2 regions of the Pseudomonas kulmbachensis genome follow, and region 1 is predicted to be linked to the other one. Evidence: riboswitches for the same ligand, from Rfam matches in the RefSeq annotation. Region 1 holds a riboswitch; the other holds the start of a gene.
What was found. Region 1 has a riboswitch for cobalamin ahead of U5A05_RS11455 (CbtB domain-containing protein). Riboswitches for the same ligand answer to the same signal wherever they lie in the genome.
Positions count from the first base shown of each region.

Region 2: it holds a riboswitch for cobalamin, as region 1 does, so the genes downstream of both, cobO (cob(I)yrinic acid a,c-diamide adenosyltransferase) here and U5A05_RS11455 (CbtB domain-containing protein) in region 1, are expected to answer to the same signal.

Region 1 is NZ_OY817088.1:2,511,675-2,516,227, reverse strand. It holds gene U5A05_RS11465 (response regulator) at 1-1,906, opposite strand, end outside; gene U5A05_RS11460 (response regulator) at 2,083-2,448, shown strand; cobalamin riboswitch at 2,549-2,760, shown strand; gene U5A05_RS11455 (CbtB domain-containing protein) at 2,857-3,045, shown strand; gene U5A05_RS11450 (CbtA family protein) at 3,057-3,758, shown strand; gene U5A05_RS11445 (cobalamin biosynthesis protein) at 3,755-4,180, shown strand; gene cobM (precorrin-4 C(11)-methyltransferase) at 4,245-4,553, shown strand, end outside.
Region 2 is NZ_OY817088.1:1,342,836-1,347,388, reverse strand. It holds gene cbiB (adenosylcobinamide-phosphate synthase CbiB) at 1-366, opposite strand, end outside; gene bluB (5,6-dimethylbenzimidazole synthase) at 363-1,013, opposite strand; gene U5A05_RS06270 (cobyrinic acid a,c-diamide synthase CobB) at 1,010-2,323, opposite strand; gene cobO (cob(I)yrinic acid a,c-diamide adenosyltransferase) at 2,334-2,945, opposite strand; cobalamin riboswitch at 3,022-3,264, opposite strand; gene U5A05_RS06260 (PQQ-dependent sugar dehydrogenase) at 3,393-4,553, shown strand, end outside.

The DNA.
Region 1 (4,553 bases):
CCGGCTGACGCGATACGGCCAGGCTGACCCGACCTTTTTCAGTGAACTTGATCGCATTGGACAGCAGGTTTTTAAGAATCTGCTCCAGGCGCTGGCTGTCGGTGTAGATCATCGACGGAGTGCCAGACTGCAACTGGACTTCAAAGGCCAGCGACTTTTCACCCGCCAGTGGCTGGAACATGCCGCGCAAACCTTCGACCACTCGCGCCACGCTGGTGTTCTCGGGGCGTACTTCGAGCTTGCCGGCTTCGACCTTGGAGATATCCAGAATGTCGTTGATCAGGTTAAGCAGGTCATTGCCCGCCGAATAGATCGACTCGGCAAACTTGACCTGCTCTGCGCTGAGGTTCTGTTGCGGGTTTTCCGACAGCAGTTTGGCCAAAATCAGTGAGCTGTTCAGCGGCGTACGCAACTCGTGGGACATATTGGCCAGGAATTCGGACTTGTACTTGCTGGAGCGCTGCAACTCTTCGGCGCGCTCTTCAAGCTGTACTTGCACCTGATTAAGCTGACTGTTCTTGCGGTCCATCGCGTCGCGCTGGCCTGCCAGTTCTTCGTTGGTCTGCTCAAGCTCGGCCTGCTGGGTTTCGAGGCTGGTTTGCGACTCTTTAAGTATGCGCGACTGCTCTTCGAGCTCTTCGTTAGCGGTTTTGAGTTCTTCCTGCTGCACTTGCAGTTGCTCATTGAGCTGCTGAGTCTCGGCCAGCACCTCTTGCAGACGCTGACGATAGCGCGCGGCCTCAATCGACATGCCAATGTTGTCGGCAATCAGTTCGAACAGCTCGATATCCCGATCGGTCAGAGGCCTGAGAAAGCCCAGTTCGATGACGCCATTGACCCGATCATCATCGCTGGTGGGTACTACCAGCACGCTGCGCGGACTGCCTTCGCCCAACCCTGAGCTGACTTTTAAGCAGTAGTCGGCGGGCACGTCGTCCAGGCGAATCAGCTGATCCTGCTGTGCGGCCTGCCCAACAATGCCTTCGTCATTGTGGATCAGTTGATCCTGCGCTTCTTGCTCGCGAGAAAAACCATAACTGGCCACACGCTTGAGGCCACCGTGATCTTCACGTACATACACCGCAGCGACCACTGACCCCAGGTACTGGGCGCAGAACTGCAGAATATTACGGCCCAGCATATTGAGGGTCAGACGGCCCAGCACCTGTTCGGCCAGTTCAGTTTGCCCGTTACGCAGCCATGCCTGCTGCTCGAGACGCTGCGCAGTCTTGATTTGTGACTCGAAGGCATTGTTGTAACTACTTGAAAGTTCGATTAAATCACGACGCCCGATATAGGCCAGAAAGCCGCTCAAACCCAATACAAAAAACAGATAAAGACCAACACTGATGATTGTCGTGCGACTGACATCTTCACTGCGGGTGACCCGCAGTTGCTGCTCCATTTGGATGAAGTCGTCGTATTCCTTGCGAATGACATCGCTCAGGCGCTTACCTAGACCGGCCTGTACCGCCGAGCGGTAGTCACCGTCCTGACGGCGCATATCGACCATCGATTGCGCATAGGTATTCCACTCCTCTTGCAGCGCTTCCAGGCGCTTGAGGCGGTCGACCTGTTGCGGGTTATCGCTGACCAATTCCTGCAAACTCTTCAATTGCACATTGATCTGCGGTTTGGCCACGGCATAGGGGTCGAGAAAATGTTCATCGCCGGTGATCAGAAAGCCGCGCATGCCGGTCTCCAAATCGACCGTCAGGCGCACGGCTTCGTTGGCATTACTGATAACCCGGTCACTGTGTTCAACCCACCTGATCACTGACAACAAATAGCTGACCATAACCACAAACAGTGCGGCACTAAGCACACCGACGGCTAAGGGCAAGCCAACGTTGCGACTCAAGAGCTTACGAAAGCTGCGCTCATCAATTGATGCGGGTGAGTTCATTCTTCAGGCCCGTGTACTGTCATAAAAAACTGGAGTTTGCCGGATTACCGAGCAATAGTTCTATTTTCTTACCTTTAAGAGCACTTTTACGCACAAACAAACACACTCAAATGCGGGTGAAGGCTATTCTTGCTGCCTGTGAGACCCGCGCTTAAATTTTTATCGAGATCATGATTATGTCCGCTACACCCTCCACCATCCTTGTGGTCGAAGACGACGCCATTGTTAGGATGCTCATCGTAGACGTGCTGCAAGAACTGGAGTTCAGTGTGCTTGAAGCCGATGGCAGCGAGCGCGCCATGGAACTGCTGGCAGACCAGGCCCAGCACATCGACTTGCTGATGACCGATGTCGGATTGCCGGGCATGGACGGCCGGGCGCTGGCAGACAAAGCCCGCGAGTTGCGCCAACGGCTGCCCATCCTGTTTGCCAGCGGCTACGCCGAAACCCTTGAGATTGCAGAAGGCATGGCGGTGATTGGCAAGCCCTTCTCGATTGATCAATTGCGCGACAAGGTCAAAAGCATGCTGGCAACTGCATGAATTCATAACTGTGGGAGCGAGCCTGCTCGCGAAGCGCTTGAGGCCTTCGCGAGCAGGCTCGCTCCCACAGGACTTGTGCATACCCACATCCCTGTGGTTTCCTACACATCTTGTATCAGGTGCCCTTCACAGGGTGAAACGGGAAACCGGTGCGTCAGGCGTTTTGCTCTGACAAGTCCGGCGCTGCCCCCGCAACGGTAAGCGAGAGAAACATCAGATCCACTGTGCTCGATGCATGGGAAGGAGATGTTTGCAGGCTCAACAGTTGAGCCCCTCGCAAGCCCGGAGACCGGCCTGGTTAATATGAATAACAAACCCGCGGTGGGCGGGCGCTGTTAAACCCTGCGAGCTTCGTTCGCGGGGTTTTCTTGCGCTTTGCTGCCCGTCGTCCGACCAGAGGCAAGCGCCATGTCTATCAGCACCAGCCGTACCCATTCCGCCGCTACTACCGCTACCCAAAGCCAACGCATTGTGGCCGCTGTCGGCGCTGCCGTGCTGGGCGCTTTTCTCGTGTACTTTGCCGGGTTCTCGCATATCGATGCGGTCCACAACGCGGCCCATGACACCCGTCACAGCTCCGCCTTCCCGTGCCATTGAGAGTGCCTGCCATGATTAAGCGTATCGCTCAAACCGCAGGCTTCACCGGTCTGCTGGCCGCTCTACTGCTGACTTTGCTGCAAAGTTTTTGGGTCGCCCCGTTGATTCTGCAAGCGGAAACCTACGAGAAACCGGCCGCCACCGAAGCACACGAGCATGCAGATATGGCCATGCCTGCCCACGAACATGATGCCGAGGCCTGGGAGCCGGAGGACGGCTGGCAGCGCGTGCTGTCCAACACTGGCGGCAATCTGGTAGTTGCTGTTGGTTTCGCCCTGATGCTGGCGGGCCTGTACACCTTGCGCGCGCCAACTCGCACATCCCAGGGTTTGCTCTGGGGCCTTGCCGGTTATGCGGTGTTCTGTCTGGCGCCAACCTTGGGCTTGCCGCCCGAGTTGCCGGGCACCGCCGCGGCTGATCTGCTGCAAAGGCAAATCTGGTGGGTCAGCACTGCAGCCTCAACCGCCGTCGCAATCGCACTGCTGGTATTCGGTAAGCACTGGGCACTGAAAGTGCTGGGCGTAGCCATTCTGGTGGTTCCCCATCTCTTTGGCGCACCGCAGCCACTGGTGCACTCCAGCCTGGCGCCCGCAGAGCTGGAGTCGCAGTTCAAAATTGCCTCGCAACTGACCAACTTTGCCTTTTGGCTGGCTCTGGGTGTAATCAGCGCCTGGCTGTTCCGCCGCAAGTCTGCTGGTCAGTACTCGGCGTGACAGTACACAGCACCGCGCCAATCCTGGTGATTGGCCTGGGCTGTCGTCAGGGTTGCAGTACACAAGAACTGTTGACGCTGATCGAACAGTCACTGGGCCGGGCCGGGATCGCACTGAGCGCAGTCAGCGCCTTGGCCAGTATCGATCGCAAACGCCTGGAACCTGGTTTGCTGCAACTGGCCGCGCAACTCAACCTCGGTTTCGAGGTGTTCAGCGCGCAACAACTTGCACCGTACGCGCCAGAACTGAGCCATCGCTCGTCCCTTGCGTTCGAACAAACCGGATGTTTCGGCATTGCCGAAAGTGCCGCACTGGCCCTGGCCGAACAACTCGGCGGTGCAGCGGCAAGCCTTCTGATAACACGACAAAAATCGCCGGGGGCAACCTTTGCGTTGGCCTCTATCGAGCAAAACCCGCGATAATCCCCCGCCTCACTATGAGCGTTGTTCAAGAACAGCTCTATCACGACCCTTTCAAGAGACTGCCATGACTGTTTATTTCATCGGCGCCGGGCCCGGCGATCCAGAGCTGATTACCGTCAAAGGCCAGCGCCTGATTCGCAGCTGCCCGGTGATCATTTACGCAGGCTCACTGGTCCCCGAAGCGGTGTTGCAAGGCCATCAGGCCGAGCAGGTGATCAACAGCGCCGAGCTGCACCTTGAGCAAATCATCACGCTGATCAAGGCGGCCGACGCCAAAGGCCAGGATGTGGCCCGCGTCCACTCCGGCGATCCGAGCCTGTACGGGGCGATTGGCGAACAGATCCGCTGCTTGCGCGAGCTCAATATCGCCTTT
Region 2 (4,553 bases), 1.2 Mb from region 1:
GCGGCTGACCAGATACCCGACCCGGGTGCGCGCCTCATCCAGATCATTGGCGCGCAATGCCTGGGCAACCGGTTGCACATGCTCCCCGAGGCTGCGCATGCCCAGCGCGCAATACAGCGCCAGAATGTCCACCAACCAACCGATATAAGGCAGCCACGACAGTGCCGTGGCCAGAACCGTCAGCGGCAATACCGCCAGCACCCACGCCGTCACACCATGACTGCGCCAGCCACGACCACCGGAATTGAAACGCTGCTCGATACGCTCGGCCATCCGGCCAAACGCCACCAGCGGATGCCAACGCTTGGGCTCACCCAACAGTGCATCCAGCGCCACCCCGGCGACGCACAGCAACGCCACACTCATGGACTCACTCCCCAATAATTCTCATACACCAATTCACTCAGTGGACGCGCTTGCGCCCACCCTTCCAGCACCAGCATCGGCGCCGGATAAAAAGCCTCGACCGGGCCCAGGCACAACACAGCCAGCGGCTTGGCGCCTGCGGGCAACCCCAACAAATCAGCCAACGCCTGAGGCTCGAACAACGATACCCAGCCCATGCCCAAGCCCTCGACACGTGCCGCCAACCACAGGTTTTGAATGGCACAGGACAACGATGCCATATCCATTTCCGGAAGTGTTCGTCGGCCAAAAATGTGCTTTTCGCGGTCGTCCATCAACGCCGCCACCAGCACCTCGGCGCAATCGTTGATGCCTTCGACCTTGAGCGTCATGAACTCATCGGAGCGCTGGCCCAGCGCCTCGGCGGTGCGCACCCGTTCGTCTTCGACCAGGCCCTGGATCTTGCCACGCAGCTCGCGGTCGGTGATGCGGATAAACCGCCACGGCTGCATCAACCCCACACTCGGGGCCTGATGCGCCGCTTCCAGCAAACGCGACAACAACTCGGGCGCCACACTGCCACCGCTGAAATGCCGCATATCGCGGCGTTCGGCAATGGCGCGGTACACGGCTGCGCGTTCTTCAGGGCTAAATGCGTTGTCGGTCATGGCGCCTTCACGGCGCATGGCGCGAACAACGCGGCAATGGCCTGAGGATTGGACGGGAAGTAAAAGTGCACATAAGAGGCGGTCATCCGCCCTTCGCGATATACCGCTTCAGCGCCACGCCCGCCGTTAGGGCTCAGGCCGCGGGCAATGGGCTCAAGCTCGGTACTGGTCAGCGAGTGATGATAGGTGTGACCGCGCAGCAACCCTTCGGGCATGTCCACGGCTTGCAACGCCAGCGCAGCCAGACGCTTTTGCATCGTCGCCTCCCCAGCCAGCAAACCCACCAGTTCAGCACGCTGCCCCTCAACATCGGTCAAGGCATCGAGCAGGTAAAGCATGCCGCCGCATTCGGCGAGCAGCGGCTTGCCCGCAACGTGATGGGCACGAATCGCCTCCAGCATCGGCGTATTGCGCGACAGCTCAAGGTGATGCAACTCGGGATAACCGCCCGGCAAATACAGGCTGTCAGCCTCGGGCAAGCGGACATCGCGAATTGGCGAGAAAAACACCAGCTCAGCGCCCATCGCCCGCAACAGATCCAGGCTCGCACCATAGGTGAAGGCAAACGCTTCGTCACGGGCCACGGCAATCCGCACCCCGGCCAGCAACGGCTCGACCGCAACCGGTTCAGGCGCCTTAAACTCGACCGCGGGCGGCAGCGCTACCTCACAGGTACTGGCCAAGGCATTCGCCGCCGCGTCGAGGCGTACATCCAGATCGTTCAGCTCACTGGCCTGGACCAACCCCAGGTGACGGCTCGGCAGCTCGATCCCGGTCTCGCGGGACAGCGCGCCGTACCAACGCAAGCCTTCGGTCAGGCTGCCTTCGAGCAACTGCGCGTGGCGCACCGTGCCGACCCGATTGGCCAGCACACCGGCAAACGGCAGATCCGGCTGATAGCGCGCCAGGCCCAAGGCCAGTGCACCAAAGGTCTGGGCCATCGCGGTACCATCGATCACCGCCAAGACTGGCACACCAAAATGCCGCGCCAGATCGGCGCTGGACGGTGTGCCGTCGAACAGCCCCATAACACCTTCGATAAGGATCAGGTCCGCATCTGCAGCAGCCTCCCACAGCAGACGGCGGCTTTCATCGGCGCCCACCATCCACAAATCCACCTGATACACCGGCGCACCGCTGGCGCGCTCAAGAATCATCGGGTCGAGAAAGTCCGGGCCACATTTGAACACCCGCACCTTGCGCCCCTGATTGCGATGCAACCGGGCCAGGGCGGCGGTAACGGTGGTCTTGCCCTGACCGGAAGCCGGTGCGGCGATCAACACCGCCGGGCAATGACGTGACGCTCTCATACTTCAACACTCACAATTCGATGCCTTTCTGGGCTTTGATCCCGGCCTGGAAGGCGTGTTTCACCACACCCATTTCGGTCACGGTATCGGCCAGATCAATCAGTTCAGGTTTGGCGCCGCGCCCGGTGACCAGCACATGCTGCATCGGCGGACGGGCTTGCAGGTCGGCGAGTACCTGCTCAAGGTCGAGGTAGCCGTGCTTGAGCGCGATATTCAGCTCATCCAGCACCACCAGCCCGATGGACGGGTCACGCAGCATCTCGCGGGACACTTCCCACGCGGCTTCAGCGGCGGCGATATCACGCTGACGATCCTGGGTTTCCCAGGTAAAGCCTTCGCCCATGACGTGATAACGCACCTGCTCGGGGAAGCGGCGGAAGAAGATCTCTTCGCCGGTGCTGTTGCGACCCTTGATGAACTGCACCACACCGCACTGCATGCCGTGGCCCATGGCCCGGGCCAACATGCCAAAAGCGGAACTGCTTTTACCTTTGCCGTTGCCGGTCAATACCAGCAGCAGCCCGCACTCATTGGGCGAGCTGGCAATGCGCTCGTCCATAACGGCTTTTTTGCGCAGCATGCGCGCCTGATGACGTTCGTCGCGTTCGGGGGATTCGTTCATGGCAGCTCTCCGTTGGGGCTCAATGATGCAAACGGGAGGCGGGGGACAATAAACAACACACCATCGCCCGCCGCGAGGATGCTGGATGGATCAGGCCGGTCTCCGGGCTCACAAGCGGTTCCATCCCGAAGGACAACCCCTGACCACGCGCCTTCCCGTGCGAAAACACAGTGGCACTCAGCGTGGTTTTGACTCATTTACCGTTGCGGGGGCAGCGCCGGGATCATGGCGGTTGTGTGGGTCAAACACGCCCTCACCGGCTTCCCTGTTTCACTCTATCGATCCGGGACCATAGAGCACCTGAAACAAGCCGCGAAGGTTAGAGGGTTGGGGGTGGAGCGTCAATTAAAGGTGGCACCAAAACGCTTTATACAAGGCTCTGACCTGAACCTTTAAGCGGCTACGCTTCTCTATGACTTACAAGACCAAAACCTCATGGAGATACACATGTTCAAGCGCCAGCACGCTATTGTCATCGTACTTGCGACGGGGTTGGCTGCCTGCGGCGAGAATTCGACCCTGCAAGTGAGTGATGGCACGGGACCTACGCCGAAACTGCCCGAACCGAACAAGACACTCATCCCGACCGTCAATATCGCCCCGGCGATCGGCTGGCCTGACGGTGCCACGCCAATTGCCGCCCAAGGCCTGCAAGTAACAGCCTTTGCCGAAAACCTTGACCACCCGCGCTGGCTCTACGTATTACCCAACGGCGACGTACTGGTGGCAGAAACCAATTCACCGCCCAAACCGGATGACAGCAAGGGCATCAAGGGCTGGATCGCGGACAAGGTGATGGCCCGCGCCGGGGCCGGAGTGCCAAGCGCGAATCGGATTACCTTGTTGCGCGATGCTGACCACGACGGCGTAGCCGAAACCCGTACGGTTTTTATCGAGAATCTGAACTCGCCCTTTGGCATGACGCTGGTGGGCAATGATCTGTATGTCGCCGACGCCGACAAGCTGTTGCGCTTCCCTTATCAGGCAGGCGAAAACAGCATCAGCGCCCCACCCACCAAAGTCGTCGACCTGCCGGGCGGGCCGTTGAATCACCACTGGACCAAAAACGTCATCGCCAGCCCCGACGGCTCCAAGCTGTATGTCAGTGTCGGCTCCAACAGCAACGTCGGCGAGAACGGCATGGATAAGGAGCAAGGTCGCGCCGCAATCTGGGAAGTTGATCGCGCCACCGGCAATCACCGGATTTTCGCTTCAGGCCTGCGCAACCCCAACGGGATGGACTGGGAGCCCAAAACCGGAAAACTCTGGACTGCCGTCAACGAACGCGACGAAATCGGCAGCGACCTGGTGCCCGACTACATCACCTCAGTCAAGGACGGCGGCTTCTATGGCTGGCCCTACAGCTATTACGGCCAGCATGCGGATGTACGGGTCAACCCGCAAAACCCGGAACTGGTGGCCAAGGCCATTGCCCCGGACTACGCAGTGGGCCCGCACACCGCGTCTCTGGGCCTGAGCTTTGCCGCAGGAAGCAAACTCCCCGACTTTACTGAAGGCGCTTTTATAGGCCAGCACGGCTCCTGGAACCGCAAGCCGCACAGTGGCTACAAGGTGATTTTTGTGCCCTTCGCGGACGGCAAGCCCACA